DNA from 3 places in the Virgibacillus dokdonensis genome. Region 1 is predicted to be linked to each of the others. Evidence: predicted binding sites of a transcription regulator. Region 1 holds the regulator's gene; each other region holds the start of a gene.
The links. Region 1 encodes LexA, which represses DNA repair genes until DNA is damaged. Its sites were predicted from a motif close to CGAACATATGTTCG; they were not measured.

Region 1 (3,290 bases):
AGCAACGCAGCTGTTGAATAATTAAAATAAAAGTGTTTTTAATACCATATGTTATCCTCAAGTCTTGAATAAACGAATTCAAGCAGGCACCTTTTATATTACTAGAGTAAAAGACTTGTGTTCATTACAGGTCTTTTTCAATTTCTTCTTCTTTTTTGTCTTGTTAAGTAGCGTTTCGTCTGTTGATAAATTTAGAATTGTAACGTATTCTGTAGTATGTTAGATAACATCTACAGATAGTAGAGGTACCTTATGCTAGTCGCTTTTAAAGACAAAACAAAGGAGATTTTAACATATGGCTGAGAAATATTTTAAAACAGGAGACATAGCCAAATTTCATGGAGTGTCTAGTGATACAGTGCGCTATTACGATAAAGAGAATTTAGTTACTCCTTCTGTTGTTAAAGATAATAAATATAGGTATTATTCTTTGAATGACGCTTTGAAGTTTAGTAATGTAACACTTGGTTGCGTGAATTAGGTGTACCTTTAAAAACAATTAAGAACTGGCTTGATTATAAAGATTTGACAGATGTATCGAAATTTAACGAGAGTTATTTAGAGACATTATTGCTAGAGAGAGAGTTATTAGATAAAAAAATCTATTTTTTACAAGAGTTAAATAGAAGGCTAGCCTCTTTTCAAACAAAACCAAATATGTGGGAAGTGGTTAAGGATAATTATATATTTACCTGTGATGGATTTAACTTTACAGCTGATGATAAAGGCTTCAATATTAATGAATCCAATCTGTATGACTCCCAAGAAGATGTTTTTTGGAATAAGACTTCGATGATTGTTTATCAAAACAACTTAAGAGATTTTCATCATCCTAAAAAAGGAGAAGTATATTGCTCTAACATTATTTCTAGTATCGATCAAGATATCAAAAAAATTAGTTTTCCAACAGCACTTCGTTATAATTTTGTCGGGAATCCTTTTTCTGATATGAGAAAGATGCAAGAAATATTGAATGAAGCAAAGGAACATGCCATTACACATCAGTTGCGTCTAGAAGAATACTGCTATTCATTGTTTTATCTATCACAAATTAAGGAAAAGAGCCCCGTTTACTATGTGCATATTTATTGTCCTGTCTAATATACGGGGGAATGATGACAAAACAAAATTCATAGTAACCCAATATTTATACACAAAAAAAACTGCCAACTGGCAGTTTTTTAGTGTATATGTCGATACAATCCAATAACCTTCCCTAAAATGGTTACATTATCGTATATAAGCGGCTCCATGGTTGCATTTTCTGGTTGTAATCGTATATGATCTTTTTCTTTAAAAAAACGTTTTACGGTTGCTTCATTATCTGCTGTCATTGCAACAACAATTTCGCTATTTTGTGCTGTGTTTTGCTGTTTAACGATTACCATATCTCCATCTAAAATTCCAGCTTCAATCATACTCTCTCCTTCAATTACTAAAACAAATAGACTATCATCAGGATTAGCCGTATTTGCAGGAAGCGGAATATATTCTTCAATATTTTCTACAGCTGTTATGGGCAAGCCTGCTGTTACTTTCCCGATAACAGGCGCATAAAGTGCTTCTTCTTTTGGAATAGGATTCTCTTCTTCCAAATGTAAGATCTCAATTGCTCTTGGCTTTGTAGGGTCACGTCTAATATAGCCTTTGTCTTCAATTCTAGCTAAATGCCCGTGAACAGTCGAGCTAGACGCTAAACCCACAGCCTTGGCAATTTCTCTTACAGATGGTGGATACCCTTTTTGCATTACTTCATCTTTTATATAGTCTAATATCATTTGTTGCCTTTTGGAAAGTTTAGTCATGAATCTATCACCTCGCGCATAATATTAATTAACCTTAGTTTACCATTAGATAAAACTTCGCGCAAACATTCGTTCGAAAAACACTTGACAAGGTCACGCGTTCGGTTATAATAGGGGTAGAAAGCGAACAAAAGTTCTATATTGTATAAGGAGGGCTATTAGATGTTTCAAAAACTGACCAAAACAGACGCATTCTATCTTGTAGCTTTTGCATTAACATTAGGTTTCTTATATTATTCTATTATAATGAGTTAATATGATAGAAGGAGTAAACATTGTGAAGGCAGTTGTATATTGTAGGGTAAGTACTGACAAAGAAACTCAAGAAACATCATTAATAAGACAGAAACAGGAATTGGTTAAACTGGCAGCTGAATATCAACTTACTGTGGTAGCGTGTATACAAGAGCAAGAGAGCGGATATAGTATTGATCGAGATGGGATATTTAAGATGTTAGAGATTTTTTCTCAAAAAAGGGCAGATTGTTTATTGATTCAAGACGAGACTCGTTTAGGTAGGGGGAATACAAAAATTGCCCTTTTTCACCAGCTGCTGAAATTACATATTCCTATTTATACAAGCTTTCATGGAGGGAAGTTAGAGTTATCGGAAGCAGATTCCATGGTGTTGCAGATCGTTGGGATTGTGGAGGAGTATCAACGCAAAATACATAATATAAAGATAAAAAGAGGGATGAAGCAGGCAATTGCAAAAGGATATGATCCCACCTTAAATCTTTCGAATAGAAATGAAGCTCCAGGAAGGCAAAGATTAGAATTTCCTGTTGAAGAAGTCATTAATTTACGACAAAATGGTCTGACGTTTAAAGAAATTGCTGATACATTAAATGGTCTAGGTTACAATGTATCAAAGGCTACTGTTCATAGACGCTATCAAGAATATGAAAGCAAACAAAAATAAAGGTATTCTCAGGAGGACAAGTTCTTTGCCCTTCTCTTTTTTATATGGTACTGTAAAGGAATCATGTTGATAAGCACACCTGTTTTATATCAATGACATCTATTGTACAATGAAAGAGAGTGCAATTTTGTCACCGAAAACTTATGATTTAACAGAATAAAAATATACGCATGAGGGAGGGTAGATGGATGCTCTCAAAAGGTAAGATCGAACGTATTAATGAGCTTGCAAGAAAATCCAAAGTGGACGGACTAACTATTTCTGAACAAAACGAACAAAAAAAATTACGCCAGGAATACTTACAGAGTGTAAGAAAATCTTTTAAAAATCAGTTTAAAACAATGAAAGTAGTTGATCCAGAGGGAAATGATGTAACACCGAAAAAAGTAAAAGATTTACAAAAAAAGCATAACAAGAAGTAGCAATACCTATTTTGTTATAAGTGCATGATTTCACTTGTAGCAAAGTAGGTTTCATTATAGAATGAATATAGGCATAATTATGAAAGGAGTTTACACTGAAATGGCAAATACAATTGAGCAACAATCTATTAATACAATCCG
Region 2 (3,290 bases), 330 kb from region 1:
AATTTTGTATAGTAGCTTGGTTACTTCGTTCGCAGGTATCATGTTTATATGTGATATACCTGAACCGTCTCGAATAACCATTGTTTCCAAATTCATTCCTATGCCGTCCATTTCCCGTTCTAAAACTTGCAAACCTTTTTCCCAGCTGCCCTCTCCGTATACTTGTCTACCCATTTCCTTTACAAGTATTTCCGCAATGGTATTATTGCTATTTTTCATAAATGGAAGCATTAGTTTCTTTAAAGCGGGAGAATGGTGCTTATATAATAATGTTGAACTATCCGGAGCTTGCCCACGACACATACTCCCCTCTATTAGAACTCCTTGCTTTTTTAACGCTGCTTGAAAAATATGTAGCGCGTAATCAGTGGGCTTCCAAACAGCTAGCCATTCTTCCACCCCCTCCCCACCTTCTGGAATTTCTCCTGATAAATAAATCGTATTTCCGTTCCTCTCTCTTATCATGGTAACATCTTCTTCTCCCCCTTTTTTCCCTGTCCTTATCGTATTGAGCACATCTATATAGGCTGTTTTTGGTGATACAGTTACCTTAGCATCATCTCCATATTTTCCAGGCGATATTTTCACATAAACACTTCCTGCATCGTACCGATGATCTGGTGAAATAGTTAGTGCAGAGATGGAAGATGCATAATGAAAAGTCTCATCATTCCAAATTACATCCTGCGACAAGCGAACAGCATCATACCACGTATCATCACCAATTATACTTCCTGCAATAAAATGTATTCCTAATGCATGCAATTGTTGAGCAAATCGTTGATACGTTTCTGGCAATAACGTTGGATCCCCTTTACCAACTACATATAAATTCCCCTTTAGTTTTCCTCCTTCTATCACTCCGTCTGTACGTAACTCCGTACTAAAACAATACTTCTCCCCCAAAACGTTCAAACTAGCCGCAGCTGTTAGTAGTTTCATATTGGAGGCTGGAAGAAATCGCGTATCTCCCATATGCTCATAAATCATTTTCCCGGTATTTGCAGCCCTTATGCTTATACCTATCAGTGCCCCTTGTAATTTTGGCTCATTCTTTATATATGCTTCTATACTTTCTTTCACCAGACATTTCCCCTCTTATCATCATTTATTATCGCATGCTTGTAAATTTGTATATAACTATTTCCATATGGTGAAGGGCAATCCTTCTTTTCATGTTAAATTTATCACTGCTTACTGAAATAATTTTTAAAATATAGATTGCACTTCATTTTTAACAAAACGTTGATGTTTGGAATTAAATACCACTAGTAACATGGGGCAAAACTGCTTATAATAAGAACAAACGTTCTTTATAGACTGTAGAATCTTTTTCATTACAGTTGATAGGCTTTCACCATAAAGCTGTAGCAATAACCCCAAGTTTTTCTAATGAGGATGATGTTTGATGGATTATTCCTTTTATCCCCGTAACGATGTTTTATGCATCGATATGCGTTCTTTCTACGCCAGTGTAGAAGCGGTTAAATTAGGGCTTGATCCAATGGAAACTTTATTAGCTGTTGTCGGCGATCCCAACCGTTCAGGTAGTATTGTACTTGCTGCTTCTCCTGCACTCAAAAAGAAATATGGAATTAGTAATGTCAGCCGTTATTTTGAACTACCAAAGGTTCCAGATCTACATATTGTTCCAGCACATATGGCAGACTATTTAGAAGTATCCACAGAAATAACTAAATTACTCTATCAATATGTTCCAAAAGAGGCTATCCATCCATATTCTGTTGATGAAGTATGGGTTACTGTTAACGGATTGAAAAGGCGATTTGGAAATCGTCTATCTATAGCGAAACGGATTAAACATGATATTCTAGAATGTTTTGGCATTACATGCTCCATTGGTATTGGAGATAATAAGTTTCTTGCTAAAGTCGTGATGGATATTCATGCAAAAAAACAAGGCATTGCCGAATGTACATATGAGGATGTACAACAAAAACTGTGGCCCGCTCCAGTGGAAACGATTTGGGGAATTGGAAGCAGAATGAAGAAAAATCTCGAACGAATGGGCATTATAACATTAGGACAACTCGCGCGTTTTGACTTACAACGACTACGAAAACGTTTCGGGGTTATGGGAGAGCAATTATATTGGCATGCATGGGGGATTGATTTGAGTCCCGTCATCGGCAATTTTGTGAAAACAAAGCAAAAGGGGTTTGGTCATGGTATTGCATTATTACGCGATTACGCAAAAGAAGAAGTTCATGTCTGTATACTGGATCTTTGCGAAGAAGTATGCCGAAGAGCAAGAACCGTTCAGATGGCAGGAAAAACCATTCAACTTGGAATTAGTTATTCAAAAGAAACAGGGGGCGGCTTTTCCCGTTCGACTTCTATTTCTATACCAACTAACGCCACAATGGATATGTATCATGTTTGTATGGGGTTGTTTTTTCGTTTTTACGATGGCAGGAGTAGTATTCGTCGAGTATATGTGACTTTAACCAATTTATATACGAAACAAGATACACAACTGAGCCTATTTGAAAACCGTACGAAAAAAGAGGATATTGGCTATACAATGGATGCGATCCGAGAAAAATATGGACCTACCTCCATTCTCCGTGCAATCAGCTATACAGATGCAGGCATTACAATCGAAAGGAGCAAAAAAATTGGTGGGCACTATGCTTAATGGAGAAATAAGAATGCTTGACAACATGAGGAGGTGACCTCACCAGAAACTTGCGTATGAATGTCAATAATGCAAAACCACCACTTCCCCCCCCCACACTGGCAACTAAGCCTTTATTAATGGTTTCGTGAGATTTCAAACACCTGAAGAGTTAAGGAACAAAGGCGCAAGCGCCCGGTTAGCAACGTAGCGAGTGGAACGAATCAACTAAAGTTTTAGGAATCACGGTGAGGAACGAACCGATGATGACTTATCGTAGGGCGATTTCGTGAAGTCGCCTAGTTGCTGGGCGCTGGAGCCGGACGTGGCTAAATAACTTAGTAAGTTTATCCACAGCTGCTAAATTTTATAATTTCCTAGACCATAAAAAAAAGCACCGTTGTTTTACTTATACGATACCCCACCAAACCTTCCTATGATGTGAAAATATCGCTGATCAACTGCACATCCTCTGCGGCAAGTGCAATCGTAGCAGCACGTTTGTTACTAACTACTTGTTCTGGCCGCTTGGCACCTGGAATAAGGACATCTACAGAAGGACGGGTGAGATACCATGCTAAAACAATATGAGCAATTTCTTCGTTATATTTCTCGGCAATTGGTTTTAATTTCGCCACTTTCTCAAGGTTTT
Region 3 (3,290 bases), 870 kb from region 1:
TGAAGACCGGGATCGTCCGTCCGAACTGACTTTATAATTGTTGCTTATGTCCTTTATCATTCTAGTATATCATGTTTGAAAAGAAGCGTCTTGCTGTAGATGAAGAATATAAGAAGCATATAAAATGAAGAAGGTGTGACTAGCATTCATATTTGCTCAAAACCTTGTACAACCTATGACACCAATGATAGGTAAGGAAAAACTTCACCAAAGACGCCATTTTCCACTAGTTACCCAGACTTAGACTAGCTTGAGAAATAGGCCAATATTTCACATCTACTTTGCCGACCAACTGCGTCTGTGCAATAAATCCAAATGCACGACTATCCAAACTTTCCCCACGGTTATCTCCCATAACGAATAGCTTGCCCTTTGGCACTTTTGTCTCTCCAGTTACTTCTTCCAGCGAGAAATTTTCTGTATATGGTTTATTACTTAACGTAGCTTGCGCATATTCTTGTAAAAAATCTTCTTCAACATAATTCCCATTTATATATAATTTGTCATCTTGGTAATAAATCGTATCCCCTGGAATTCCAATTACTCTTTTGACGTAATCTTCTTTCTCATTAGCACGAAAGACAATCACATCAAACCGATCGACTTCCGTTAAATCATACACAAACTTGTTTACCATTAGCAGGTTCCCATCATCCAAAGTTGGCTCCATTGATTCACCTTCTACCACATAGCTGGCAAATAAAGCTGACCTGCTAGCAATTATAATCATGGCCCCAAACAAAATAACAAAGACCACTTTCCGATATTTATTTTTCATTTTCATCTTCCTCCAGAGTAAGTTCTACTAATAGCTTACCCTAGAAACAGATGTTTTAATCTTTCCTCGTATCAGATTCTTCGCGCAACTCCGCTTTTTTCTGTAATCGCTTTTCAATATATTTACCAATCATCCAAAATAACACGATACATATTCCAACAACAATCGTTTTCACCGGATTCTTGGCAAATTCCATAATACTTGAGCCAACATAAGCAATGGAGAAAATCATGACGGATTTCCCCATAATTACGGCTAAGATAAATTGTTGGGTACTAATTTTAGACAATCCAGAAACAACATTAATAACAGATGACGGAGAAAAAGGGAAACACATTAATAAAAACAGTGGTCCAAAACCATGCCTTTCTAGCCATGCAGTTACTTTCCTCACCTGTTTATTTTTACGAATTATTTTAAATACTTTTCGATCACCTAACTTACGAATAATTAAAAAGACGAGAATAGCACCTATTGCTGCACCTGCCCAAGATAAAATAAACCCTTCAAACAGCCCATAAGCAGCAGCATTGGCAAAAACGAATACAACTAGCGGCAAAAATGGAAAAAACGCCTCAATAAATGGCAACAGGAAACCAGGGATAGGGCCTAGATTCTCATAATTTTTTAATAGTTGCGTAATGTAATCATCAAAAGTTTCACTATCAAAAATCATTTCCCAATCGGATAGTTGGATGTCTAATAAAAGCATGTAGTAAATCTCCTCGATAATATGAATGTTATTTTTCTAGTTTTTTCACATAATAATGATATCTCCATGTTTTCCTATAACAGACGATTTCATACTTTAGTGTCTTTTTCTCCCTAAACACATGAGAAAAACGTCGGTTATACGATAAACTTAAAACTTTACACATTCCTATAGTAATTAAAAGAATGAAATGATAGACAAAGTAAAACTTGAATTAGAGGTGTTCTCTTTACCCCCTTGAAGAATGGTTAGTACTTTCTATTTTAATAGAAAAATCGCCATGTGCAAAGTCCTATCACTTATATCGCCACTTTCTTTTCTTTATGAATTGAATTTTTTTATGTTTATCGCATATACTAGCAACAAAGGAACATACGTTCCTTGTGAAGGAGGAATTCTTTTTGCGTTACTTAAACGAAGATGAGTTAACATTGGCATCACGCTTCCTGTTTCTTTCCATGACTATCTTAGTAATTCAACAAGATATTTATTTTCTACAGACTGGTACATTCAAAGCATTTAAAATAAAGGAATCCTACCTAGAAGTTTTAACAAGAATGGAACAGCTTGCATTTCAGGAGCGAAAAAACTTACGGAAAACGATGCAGCAAAAACAAATACAAGTTGTAAAGTTGGAGAAAAATGATTCCTTTTCCTCTTATTTGTTTATTTGTCGAGGGCGTGAGGAAAAACGCAATTATTTCAATCCTGCTATCCGAAAAAAAGTGAAACTTATGTTTGAGGAGTTGATGAGAAAGTCGATTCTGAAGGAGCAATGTGCTTCTTTAAAAACTTGAGTCGGTTATTTAATAAATACCGAAATTGAGCTGTTCGCTGAATTTGGTTTATCATCGACCCATAGGAAATGTCTAATTCAATGCTTTTTCCATTTAGAAAGATAATTTCCGTCCCATATTCATGCTTTCTTTGAACTTGTTCGATATGGGAATGGGCAATCCATGTACACTGAGAGCTCGAAGGAGAAATCGTTGGAAAAAAATACATGCCGCTTAATGGATCAATTGTAACGGGGGCTTTATGGGTAATACCGCAAACATCACGCGTTCCATCCTGTCTTCCTTTTAAACTGCTGCCAAAATACTTACAAGCGTGATCCATCACCTTACTCGGGGAGCAACCAACTGCATATTCTTCCTGATCTTCAAGCACCATCGTCATTGCTTTGTTGTTGGAGTCTCGTCGAGCTACCAAGGCAGCAGTAAAAGGGGTGATTTCGGGAGGATCTGTGTAGAAGTTAAACATGTTTTCATCCTTTCTAGAAGAAAAGAAAGTGGCTTCTTTACTAAAATACCAAACTTTTTCAAAAAAAGAAACAAAAAACACATTTTCTTTCTGATTATTTTATTTTGTTTGCCATTTCTTTTCACCACTTCATCAACAAGAATAGAATAAAATTTATTAAAAAATGCTATGTCGTTAGAAAAACTTGGCTTGTTACCAAGTCTTATGCGAAACCTTTGTTTTTCTTATACTATAAACCCTAAGTTTATACTATTCAGTTATTTTATTATCCACAAGCAACTCATTTATATTTTCTTATCTGTTTAGAAAAACTTAGCAGCTTGCCACCTATTTTATGGCAACAGCTGCTAAGTTTAGGCCTTTCATTGAAGTACTTGTTCCTTTAAGTTTTTCCTTAAAATTTTTCCAGTTGTATTCTTTGGTAATTCATCTAAAAAAATGATGTTTGCAGGGACTTTATATTTTGCTAAATACGTCTGGCAAAATGAAATTAATTCTTCCGCGGTTACGTCATTTTCATCTGTCACAACAAAGCAT

Region 2: B2C77_RS13250 (DNA polymerase IV) is a predicted target of LexA. The motif match lies at 1,300-1,313, and genes of this name have one in related genera.
Region 3: B2C77_RS07545 (YhjD family protein) is a predicted target of LexA. The motif match lies at 1,858-1,871, and genes of this name have one in related genera.

The regions. Positions count from the first base shown of each region.
Region 1 covers NZ_LT745763.1:2,159,839-2,163,128, reverse strand. Annotated here, with positions in the region: gene B2C77_RS11725 (dihydrolipoyl dehydrogenase family protein) at 1-21, shown strand, start outside; gene B2C77_RS11720 (MerR family DNA-binding transcriptional regulator) at 296-481, shown strand; gene B2C77_RS11715 (hypothetical protein) at 469-1,101, shown strand; gene lexA (transcriptional repressor LexA) at 1,182-1,805, opposite strand; gene B2C77_RS11705 (YneB family resolvase-like protein) at 2,083-2,727, shown strand; gene B2C77_RS11700 (DUF896 domain-containing protein) at 2,916-3,149, shown strand; gene tkt (transketolase) at 3,250-3,290, shown strand, end outside.
Region 2 covers NZ_LT745763.1:2,485,803-2,489,092, forward strand. Annotated here, with positions in the region: gene dacB (D-alanyl-D-alanine carboxypeptidase/D-alanyl-D-alanine endopeptidase) at 1-1,083, opposite strand, end outside; gene B2C77_RS13250 (DNA polymerase IV) at 1,409-2,659, shown strand; gene B2C77_RS13255 (aldo/keto reductase) at 3,073-3,290, opposite strand, start outside.
Region 3 covers NZ_LT745763.1:1,294,389-1,297,678, reverse strand. Annotated here, with positions in the region: gene lepB (signal peptidase I) at 227-778, opposite strand; gene B2C77_RS07550 (TVP38/TMEM64 family protein) at 834-1,490, opposite strand; gene B2C77_RS07545 (YhjD family protein) at 1,892-2,287, shown strand; gene B2C77_RS07540 (competence protein ComK) at 2,223-2,753, opposite strand; gene B2C77_RS07535 (fatty acid--CoA ligase family protein) at 3,116-3,290, opposite strand, start outside.